DNA from 2 places in the Allobosea sp. NPDC055594 genome. Region 1 is predicted to be linked to the other one. Evidence: predicted binding sites of a transcription regulator. Region 1 holds the regulator's gene; the other holds the start of a gene.
The links. Region 1 encodes HrcA, which represses chaperone genes, less so after heat shock. Its sites were predicted from a motif close to GTTAGCACTCNCNNNNNGNGAGTGCTAAC; they were not measured.
Positions count from the first base shown of each region.

Region 2: a site for HrcA is predicted at 2,263-2,291, ahead of groES (co-chaperone GroES). Genes of this name have one in related genera too.

Region 1 is NZ_JBSHIO010000004.1:77,966-82,649, forward strand. It holds gene recF (DNA replication/repair protein RecF) at 1-11, shown strand, start outside; gene ACWGRX_RS09915 (LysE family translocator) at 151-765, shown strand; gene ACWGRX_RS09920 (ankyrin repeat domain-containing protein) at 786-1,394, opposite strand; gene hrcA (heat-inducible transcriptional repressor HrcA) at 1,442-2,524, opposite strand; gene rph (ribonuclease PH) at 2,666-3,382, shown strand; gene rdgB (RdgB/HAM1 family non-canonical purine NTP pyrophosphatase) at 3,534-4,181, shown strand; gene hemW (radical SAM family heme chaperone HemW) at 4,178-4,684, shown strand, end outside.
Region 2 is NZ_JBSHIO010000032.1:9,178-13,861, forward strand. It holds gene groL (chaperonin GroEL) at 123-1,748, opposite strand; gene groES (co-chaperone GroES) at 1,809-2,123, opposite strand; gene ACWGRX_RS26375 (usg protein) at 2,386-2,655, shown strand; gene ACWGRX_RS26380 (DUF982 domain-containing protein) at 2,776-3,081, shown strand; gene ACWGRX_RS26385 (DUF7696 family protein) at 3,202-3,468, shown strand; gene ACWGRX_RS26390 (hypothetical protein) at 3,685-3,891, opposite strand; gene ACWGRX_RS26395 (DUF1236 domain-containing protein) at 4,383-4,684, opposite strand, start outside.

The sequences.
Region 1 (4,684 bases):
CCCTGGCCTGAGGGACACCTATCCGAACGGTGAAGCCGGCAGACCTCACCCCCGCTGATCGCAGACATCACGCATGCCGATGGGACAGAAGCGCGGCGCGCTGCTAAATACGCCAGCCAGCAGAGCTGCGCGACGCAGGGAACCGAACGCATGGACATCGCCGGATTCATGGTCTTCGCCGGGGTCTATTTCCTGGCGGTCGCCTCGCCGGGCCCCGGCATCGCGGCGCTGGTGGCGCGCTCGCTCTCGACCGGCTTTCGCCGCGCCGTGCCCTTCGTGCTCGGCATCGCCGCCGGCGACCTCGTCTGGCTGACCTTCTCGGCGCTCGGCCTGTCGCTGCTGATGCAGAGCTTCCACGGCGTCTTCGTCGCCATCAAATATGCCGGCTGCGCCTATCTGGTCTATCTCGCCTGGAAGCTCTGGACCACGCCGGTCGAGAGCAACAAGGCGCCCGAGGCGATTCCGGGCGAGGGCTGGCGCCTGTTCTTCGGCGGCATCGCGCTGACGCTCGGCAATCCCAAGGTGATGGTGTTCTTCGTCTCGATCCTGCCGCTGGTCGTTGATCTCAGCGCGATCACGCCGCTGCTCTTCGTCGAGATCGCGGTGCTGACCATGGTGATCATCAACACCACGCTGCTCGGCTACGCCTATGCGGCCGACCGGGCCCGGCGGCTGGTTTCCAGCCCACAGACGATGCGTCGGATCAACCGGTTCACCGGCGGCGTCATGGCCGGCGCAGCGACCGTGATCGCGACGCGCGGCTGAGCGGGGCGCTGCGGCCCGCGTCAGCGCCCGCCGGCCGCCGTAATCAGCTTCGCGACCTCGCTCTGGCCGCGCTTGCGAGCATGGGCGAGCGGGCTGACGCCGTCCTTGTCGGCGAGATTGGGATTGGCGCCGGCATCGAGCACGAGCTTGGCCACCTGCTGGTGCCGCGGCCCGCCATCGCCGAGGATCACGATCTCCAGCAGGCAGGTCCAGCCGAGATTGTTGACGTGGTTCACGTCGATGCCGCTGGTCAGGAGCAGCTTCACCGTCTCGACATGGGCGCGTTCGCAGGCCGGGATCAGCGCGTCGCCGCCATAGCGGTTGCGCAGCGAGAGATCGGGCTTCAGCGGCAGCATGGCCGCGACGATCTCGCTCCGCCCGCTGGCCCCTGCGAGCAGCCAGGGCGTATCCTGGTTGGCGGCCTGGGCATTGAGGCTGGCGCCGGCCGCGAGCAGGGCCTTGGCGACCGCGACATGATTGCCGGCGACGGCCCGCAGCAACGGGGTCTGTCCCTGCCCGTCACGCTGTTCGAGATCGGTGCCGGCCGCGATCAGCCGGCTGACCTCGGCAAGATTCCCGGAAGACGCAGCGGAGAGCAGGTCCGCGGTTGCCGCGCTGGCGCTCGTCATCAGCATCGCTCCCGCCAGAATACCCGCCCAAAGCCGCCCGGTCCGCCTCATCGTCCACCTTCGAGCAACCGCCCGACCACCCGCGCGGTATAGTCGACCATCGGCACGATCCGGGCATAGTTGAGGCGCGTCGGCCCGATGATGCCGACCACGCCGACGATGCGCTGCTCGCCATCGCGGAAGGGGGCGGCGACGATCGAGGAGCCCGACATCGAGAACAGCTTGTTCTCGGAGCCGATGAAGATGCGCACCCCATCGCCGGCCTCGGCCCGGGTCAGGAGGTCGATCAGCTCGGTCTGGGTTTCGAGATCGGCGAAGAGCAGGCGGATGCGCTCGAGATCCTCCTGCGCCTTGAGATCCTCGAGCAGATTGGCCTGGCCGCGCACGATCAGATGCCGGTCGCCAGAGGGACCGGAGGAGGTCGCGATGCCGCTTTCGACGAGACGCGCCGTCAGCCCGTCGAGCTCTCGCTCCATCTGGGCGCGGCTGTCGTCGATCTCGCGGCGGATCTCGGCCAGCGTCTTGCCGGCGATGCGGGCATTGAGGAAATTGCCGGCCTCGACCAGCGCCGAGGCCGGCAGGCCGGGCGGCAGCGCGAGCAAACGATTCTCGACCGTGCCGTCATCGGCGACCAGCACGACGAGAGCGCGATTGGCGTCGAGCCGGACGAATTCGATATGCCTCAGCCTTGCATTGGCCTTGGTGGTGACGACGACCCCGGCCCCGCGCGACAGACCCGACAGCAGCGCCGACGCCTCGGTCAGCGCACCGTCGAGGGTGCGCCCGCTGGCCGCCGCCCGCATCTGCGCCTCGATCCGGGTCCGCTCCTCCGAAGTGAGATTGCCGACCTCCATCATCGCATCGACGAAGAAGCGCAGGCCTCGCTCGGTCGGCAGACGCCCGGCCGAGGTGTGGGGGGCGTAGATCAGCCCGGCCGTTTCGAGATCGGTCATGACATTGCGCACGGTCGCCGGCGACAGCGTCATCGGAAGGAGGCGCGCGATGTTGCGCGAGCCGACCGGCTCGCCGGTGGCGAGGTAGCCATCGACGATATGGCGGAAGATCTCGCGCGAGCGCTGGTCGATCTCGACCAGACCGCCAGGCGATTCCGGGCGGGTATAGGCGCTCATCTGGCGGCAAGGAGCCTGTTGCACATGGCCCATTGTCCCTTTCCCGGCGCGGCGGATCAAGCGGCATATGACAGCCCTCGCCTTGCCGCCCTCCCTTGAAACGCCTACAAGCCGCCGATCCCTAAAAGCAGGACGATGATCATGAGACCCTCCAAGCGTGCCGCCGACGAGATGCGCAAGGTCACGCTCGAACGTGGCGTTGTCCGCTATGCCGAGGGCTCCTGCATGGTGAGCTTCGGCGAGACCAGAGTGCTCTGCGCCGCGACCGTCGAGGAAAAGGGGCCGCCCTGGCTGCGCGGCACCGGCAAGGGCTGGGTCACCGCCGAATATTCGATGCTGCCGCGCGCCACGCATGAGCGCACCCGCCGCGAGGTCACCTCGGGCAAGCCGTCGGGCCGGACCCAGGAAATCCAGCGTCTGGTCGGGCGCAGCTTGCGCGCCGTGGTCGACCTGACCGCGATCGGCGAGCGCCAGATCGTCGTCGACTGCGACGTGCTGCAGGCGGATGGCGGCACCCGCACCGCCTCGATCACCGGCGCCTGGGTCGCGCTGCACGACGCGCTGAAATGGATGGAAGGGCGGGGCATGCTCAAGGGCACCAACCCGCTGAAGGACCATGTCGCGGCGGTGTCCTGCGGCATCGTCGCCGGCAATCCCGTCATCGATCTCGATTATGTCGAGGATTCCGGCGCCCAGACCGACGCGAATTTCGTGATCACCGGCGCGGGCGGCCTCGTCGAGGTCCAGGGCACGGCCGAGGGCGCGCCCTTCTCCGAGGACGAGCTGATGGCGCTGCTCCGCCTCGCCAAGGGCGGCGTCGGCCAACTCGTCACGCTGCAAAAGGCGGCGGTAGCCTGACGCCAAGTTGATTTATCCCGGGAACCACGACGTCATCCCGGACGCAGCGAAGCGAAGCTCCGGGATCCATCCTAGGTTTCCGAGCTTTACGATGGATCCCGGGTCAAGCCCGGGATGACGACGTGTTTCCGAGCCAGGAAAGGCAGGGACCTTGACCACCAACCGCCCCCTCTCCGGCAAGGTCGTGATCGCGACCCATAACCAGGGCAAATTGCGCGAGATGCGCGAATTGCTGGCGCCCTATGGCGTCGCGCTGGTCTCGGCCGGCGAGCTCAGCCTGCCGGAGCCGGAAGAAGACGGCCATATGTTCGCGGAGAACGCCGCGATCAAGGCGGTGGCGGCGGCGAACGCCTCCGGCCTGCCGGCGCTGGCCGATGATTCCGGCATCTGCATCGACGCGCTCGACGGCGCGCCCGGCCTGTTCTCGGCCAACTGGGCCGGGCCCGGCAAGGATTTCGCTCCGGCGCTGGCGCGCGTCCAGGCCGAACTCGCCAAGCGCGGCGCGACGACGCCGGAGCAGCGCAAGGCGCATTTCGTCTCGGCGCTGGTGATCGCCTGGCCGGACGGGCATCAGGAGCTGTTCGAGGGCCGGGTCTTCGGCACGGTGGTCGACGCCCCGCGCGGCGCCTCCGGCTTCGGCTACGACCCGATCTTCCAGCCCGCCGGCCATGCCAAGACCTTCGGCGAGATGACGGCGGAAGAGAAGCACGGCATTCCCGCCGATGGCTCGCCCGGCCTGTCGCATCGCGCCCGCGCCTTCCATGTTCTGGCCGCCGCCTGCCTGAGGAAGCCCGCTTGACGGGCAAGGCCGCCTTGGCGGGGCGGCAAGCCGTGCCGGCGCATCCGACCGCGCATGCCGGCTTCGCCGTCTATGTGCATTGGCCGTTCTGCCTGGCCAAATGCCCCTATTGCGACTTCAACAGCCATGTCCGGCACCAGCCGCCGGACCAGGCCCGCTATATCGCGGCCTTCCGGCGCGAGATCGCCCATCGCGCGGCGCTCGCGCCCGGGCGCACCGTCTCCTCGATCTTCTTCGGCGGCGGCACGCCCTCGCTGATGGAGGGCGCCACCGTCGGCGCCATCCTCGATGCGATCGGCGAGCACTGGGCCGTCGATCCCCATTGCGAGGTCTCGCTCGAAGCCAATCCGACCAGCGTCGAGGCCGGCCGCTTCCGCGATTTCCGCGCGGCGGGAGTCAACCGCGTCTCGCTCGGTGTGCAGGCGCTGAACGATGCCGACCTCAAATCGCTCGGCCGGATGCACTCGGCGCAGGAAGCGCTGGATGCGGTCGCGATCGCGCGG
Region 2 (4,684 bases), on a different contig from region 1:
CGCAATGGCGAAGGCCAAGTCGATGGGATCGGTGAGCGATGAAAAGGGCATAGCTTTTCCTCGGGCGCAACTTGTAAAAGCCGTGGATGAGGGCGCCGCGGCTTCCGCGGCGCCCTCGATGCTCAATAGTCCATGCCGCCGACGGGCATGGCAGGCGCCGGGTCCTTCTTCGGCGCCTCGGCGATCATCGCCTCGGTGGTGATCAGCAGGCCTGCGACCGACGCCGCGTCCTGGATCGCCGTGCGCACGACCTTGGTCGGGTCGATGATGCCAGCCTTGACCAGATCGCCATACTTGCCGGTCTGGGCGTCGTAACCCCAGGCGTAATCCTGCGCTTCGAGCAACTTGCCGACCACGACGGCGCCATCGCCGCCGGCGTTCTCGACGATCTGGCGCGCAGGAGCGGTGATCGCCTTGCGGACGATCTCGACCCCGGTCCTCTGGTCGTCATTGCCCGGCACAAGACCTTCGAGTGCCTTGACCGAGCGCAGCAGGGCGACGCCACCTCCCGGCAGAATACCCTCTTCCACCGCGGCGCGGGTGGCGTTCAGGGCATCGTCGACGCGATCCTTCTTCTCCTTGACCTCGACCTCGGTCGCGCCGCCGACGCGGATGACCGCGACGCCGCCTGCGAGCTTGGCCAGACGTTCCTGCAGCTTCTCCCGGTCATAGTCCGACGAGGTTTCTTCGATCTGCGCCTTGATCTGGGCGACGCGCGCGTCGATCTCGGCCTTCTTGCCGGCCCCATCGACGATGGTGGTGTTCTCCTTCTCGATCCGGACCTTCTTGGCGCGGCCGAGCATGTTGAGCGTAACGTTCTCCAACTTGATGCCGAGGTCCTCGCTCACGGCCGTGCCGCCGGTCAGGATGGCGATGTCCTCGAGCATGGCCTTACGGCGATCGCCGAAGCCCGGAGCCTTGACGGCAGCGATCTTGAGGCCGCCGCGCAGCTTGTTCACGACAAGCGTAGCCAGTGCCTCGCCCTCGACGTCCTCCGCTACGATCAACAGCGGCTTTCCCGTCTGCACCACCGCTTCCAACAGCGGCAGCATCGTCTGGAGGCCCGAGAGCTTCTTTTCGTGGATCAGGATGTAAGGGTCTTCCAGCTCGGCGACCATCTTCTCCGAGTTGGTCACGAAATAGGGCGAGAGATAGCCGCGGTCGAACTGCATGCCCTCGACCACGTCGAGCTCGGTCTCGGCGGTCTTGGCTTCCTCGACGGTGATGACACCCTCGTTGCCGACCTTCTTCATCGCCTCGGCGATCATCTCGCCGATCGTGCGGTCGCCATTGGCGGAGATGGTGCCGACCTGCGCGACCTCCTCCGAACCGGTGATGGTCTTCGAATGCTCGCCTAGCGACTTCGTCACTGCTTCGACGGCCAGATCGATGCCGCGCTTAAGGTCCATCGGATTGATGCCGGCGGCCACCGCTTTGGCGCCCTCACGAACGATCGCCTGGGCGAGCACGGTCGCGGTCGTGGTGCCGTCGCCAGCTGCATCGTTCTGCTTCGAAGCCACCTCGCGCACCATCTGCGCGCCCATGTTTTCGAACTTGTCGGAAAGCTCGATCTCCTTGGCGACGGTAACGCCGTCCTTGGTGATGCGGGGCGCGCCGAACGACTTCTCGATCACGACGTTGCGGCCCTTCGGACCCAGCGTGACCTTCACCGCATTCGCCAGCGTGTCGACGCCGCGCAGCATCCGCTCGCGCGCGTCCTGCGAAAACTTCACGTCCTTCGCAGCCATGATTCCTCACTCCTTCAGACTTGAGGTTTCAAGTTGATGATATTGATGGATGAGGCCCCGTCAGGCGGCCTTCTTGAAGGCGGCAGTCGTCTCGATGACGCCCATGATGTCGGACTCCTTCATGATCAGGAGATCCTCGCCATCGATCTTGACCTCGGTGCCGCTCCATTTGCCGAAGAGCACGCGGTCGCCGACCTTGACGTCGGGCGGCACGAGCTTGCCGGTCTCGTCGCGCGCGCCGGCGCCGACGCCAACGACCTCGCCCTCCTGCGGCTTTTCCTTGGCGGTGTCGGGAATGATGATCCCGCCCTTGGTCTTCTCCTCGGCGTCGATGCGCTTCACGACGACGCGGTCATGCAGTGGCCGAAACTTCATGAGTTCCTCCAGTTTTCATGTCGGTCACATGTCAAAGCGGGCCGGCCCTGTTCAGGTCTCGCGGCGAGGTTCCGCGCGCCCTTGAGGCGCCGTGCCCGCGCGATGATTTGGGTTGCCCGATTTTTGCCTTCAAGAGGCTGGCAGCACTTTTTTTGACCAAGTGCTAACAGCCTGAAAAGGCGGCACAAACGCAACCTTTCGGCTTGCAAGAGCGTTGGAAATCCGCTGCCATCGGTGCAGTGAAACCAGGGAGCTGAAAGGAATGGCTTCGACCGACTTCGCCCGCCAGATCGCCGGCTACGGATTGACCACCGCCGGCATCCTCTACCGCCTGCCCGACCACCCTTCGATCCTGCAGGAATATGTCTGGCAGGATTACGACCTCGCCCCGCGCTTCCCCGAGCTGAATAAGTTCCTCGCCTTCTGGCAGGCCAAGCTTGATGGCAAGCTTTTCCGCATCACCGTGGCTCACAAGGATCTAATCGGTCCCGCTGACCTCAGTGCGGTCAGCGGCGAATTCCGGCTCCAGTGACGTCGCAGCGTCGCCGGACTTGACCCAGGAAGAAGGCTTACCAACATCATGACGAGCCGCCGACAGCGGCAGCTGGACGCGGCGATCAACCAAACCGGATCCATGTTGCTCTAGGAGGATATGGCTTTGGCACTCCCGTCAGACCAATTCGAACGCCCGGTCGTCATCTTGACCCGGTTCGGCGTCCCTACGGCGGTCTCCTCGGCTATGGAGGCCTATATGTTTCTCACCGACTGGCCAGTCGGGCAGCCTGATGCAATCCATTCATTGGCGCTCAAAGGTTGCTTGGCAGCGGTCCGTGGCGACATCGAAACCGAGACCGCACGAGGGCTCTTCGCGTCGTGGGCGGAACGCCGCGACATCCTCGCGCCCGATGTTGCCGCTTTCGTGAGCAGCCAGCGCGGAAGCTCGCACGGCGCCCGTTAACGCAAAAGGCGCCCGGCCTCGATATCAGCGGGACCGGGCGCCAGGCTGACATTGGATGCGCGGGCGAGGCTGAAGGGCTATTGAGCCCGCTCTGCCCTGATCACGATTCGGACCTGTGCCTTGAACTACCCGCCCGCCGAAGCGCCGCTCGCCTATTCCTATCTCGCTGGCTGCGAGGTCTCGACCTGGTCGGAGGAATGGAAGCATGAATGCGAGATCGCCTATCTCTCCGGGCTCGCGCCGCCGAAGCTGAGCGTGATGCTGGATGGCGTGGCGGGCTCGACCAATCGCGAGGATCGGGGGATCAAGGGCGTGCGCGGTGAGGCAGCCGTTGCGACGCTTCGCGCGGAGATTGCGCGCTTCAGGGCGCTAAAGGCGACGGCCTGAAAGGAAAAAGGCCCGGTTCGCCGTAGCAAAGCCGGGCCGCTGGCCTGCAGACATTGGCCAGGACTACTCGGTTGGCTTTCGCCTGAATAACGCCTCCGCGCGATCAAGCTGCCGGTACATCCGCGGCGCGCTCAAGATCGGCGGTAGGCACGGTGCAATTCAGCACCGAGCCTACAATTCGGGAGGCCATCGAATGTTCCACCGGCGGTGAAACCCTCAGGAACGGAACTTCTCGGCCGCCCGCTGCGCTAAGTCTTCCTCATCCATAGCGAGCGGCGCGAGGCTGGCGACGATGAAGGCCAGCCGATCGCGCTCGCGCTCGTCGATGTCAGGCTGCTGGGCCTTAATCTCAGCCCACGCTGCTTCAAGCGCCGCGTGGGCGCGCGCGAGGTCGACCGGGCCGGTCAGCGAGCTAAAAGGCATCTGGGCCCCCTGTAGGCATAGTAGGCGGCAGATGTAGCGCGGGCGGCCGCAAACGCAAGAAGGCTAGGTCCCGTGTGAGCGGGATCGGGCGCGCTCGACCGGAAAGCGATCCAACCTATAGAGGCCAACGCTTTGAGGCCCACCACGTCACTGCTGCGACGCCTAGCATCCCGCCGGTGACAATCAGCGCGGTCCAGATTTTATGGCCCCTTGGTTGGAAATCTTCCAAGGCGTCTAGGAGGCGACCGTTGCGTCACCTCAACGCCGAATGATCACGAGTGACGAAAAGTCGCGGCGCGCCTCCTGTGGGGGCCTGAGTTCATCGGATTTTATTGAGATTTTTCATTGACCTAAGGGCATTCTTCCTCGTTTTCCACATTGCTAGGCCGGGCTGGAATGGGACGCTACCGAACAGTAACTGACGCCAGTCTTCAGGCAACAAAAAAGGCCCGATCCCGCGCGAGCGAGACCGGGCCTTTGGGCTACCCTGCTTACTCGATGACCTGGACGATCTTGCGAGTCTTCGGCTCGACGAGGACCGTGCGGTTGTTGACGACGGTATAGCGATACTCCTTGACGCCATACTCGGCCGGCACCTCGTGGTAGGTCACGCCGCGCTCCGGAAGTACCGCACCGACACGGACCTCCTCCTTATAGGTGTACGAGGGGACCCGCTGCTGGCTCACATAGGTCTTGAAGCGAGGGGTGTTGTCGCCAATGATGCCTCCAACCACGGCGCCGCCAACACCACCGACGACTGCGCCCACCGGGCCGCCAACGACCGCGCCGCCAA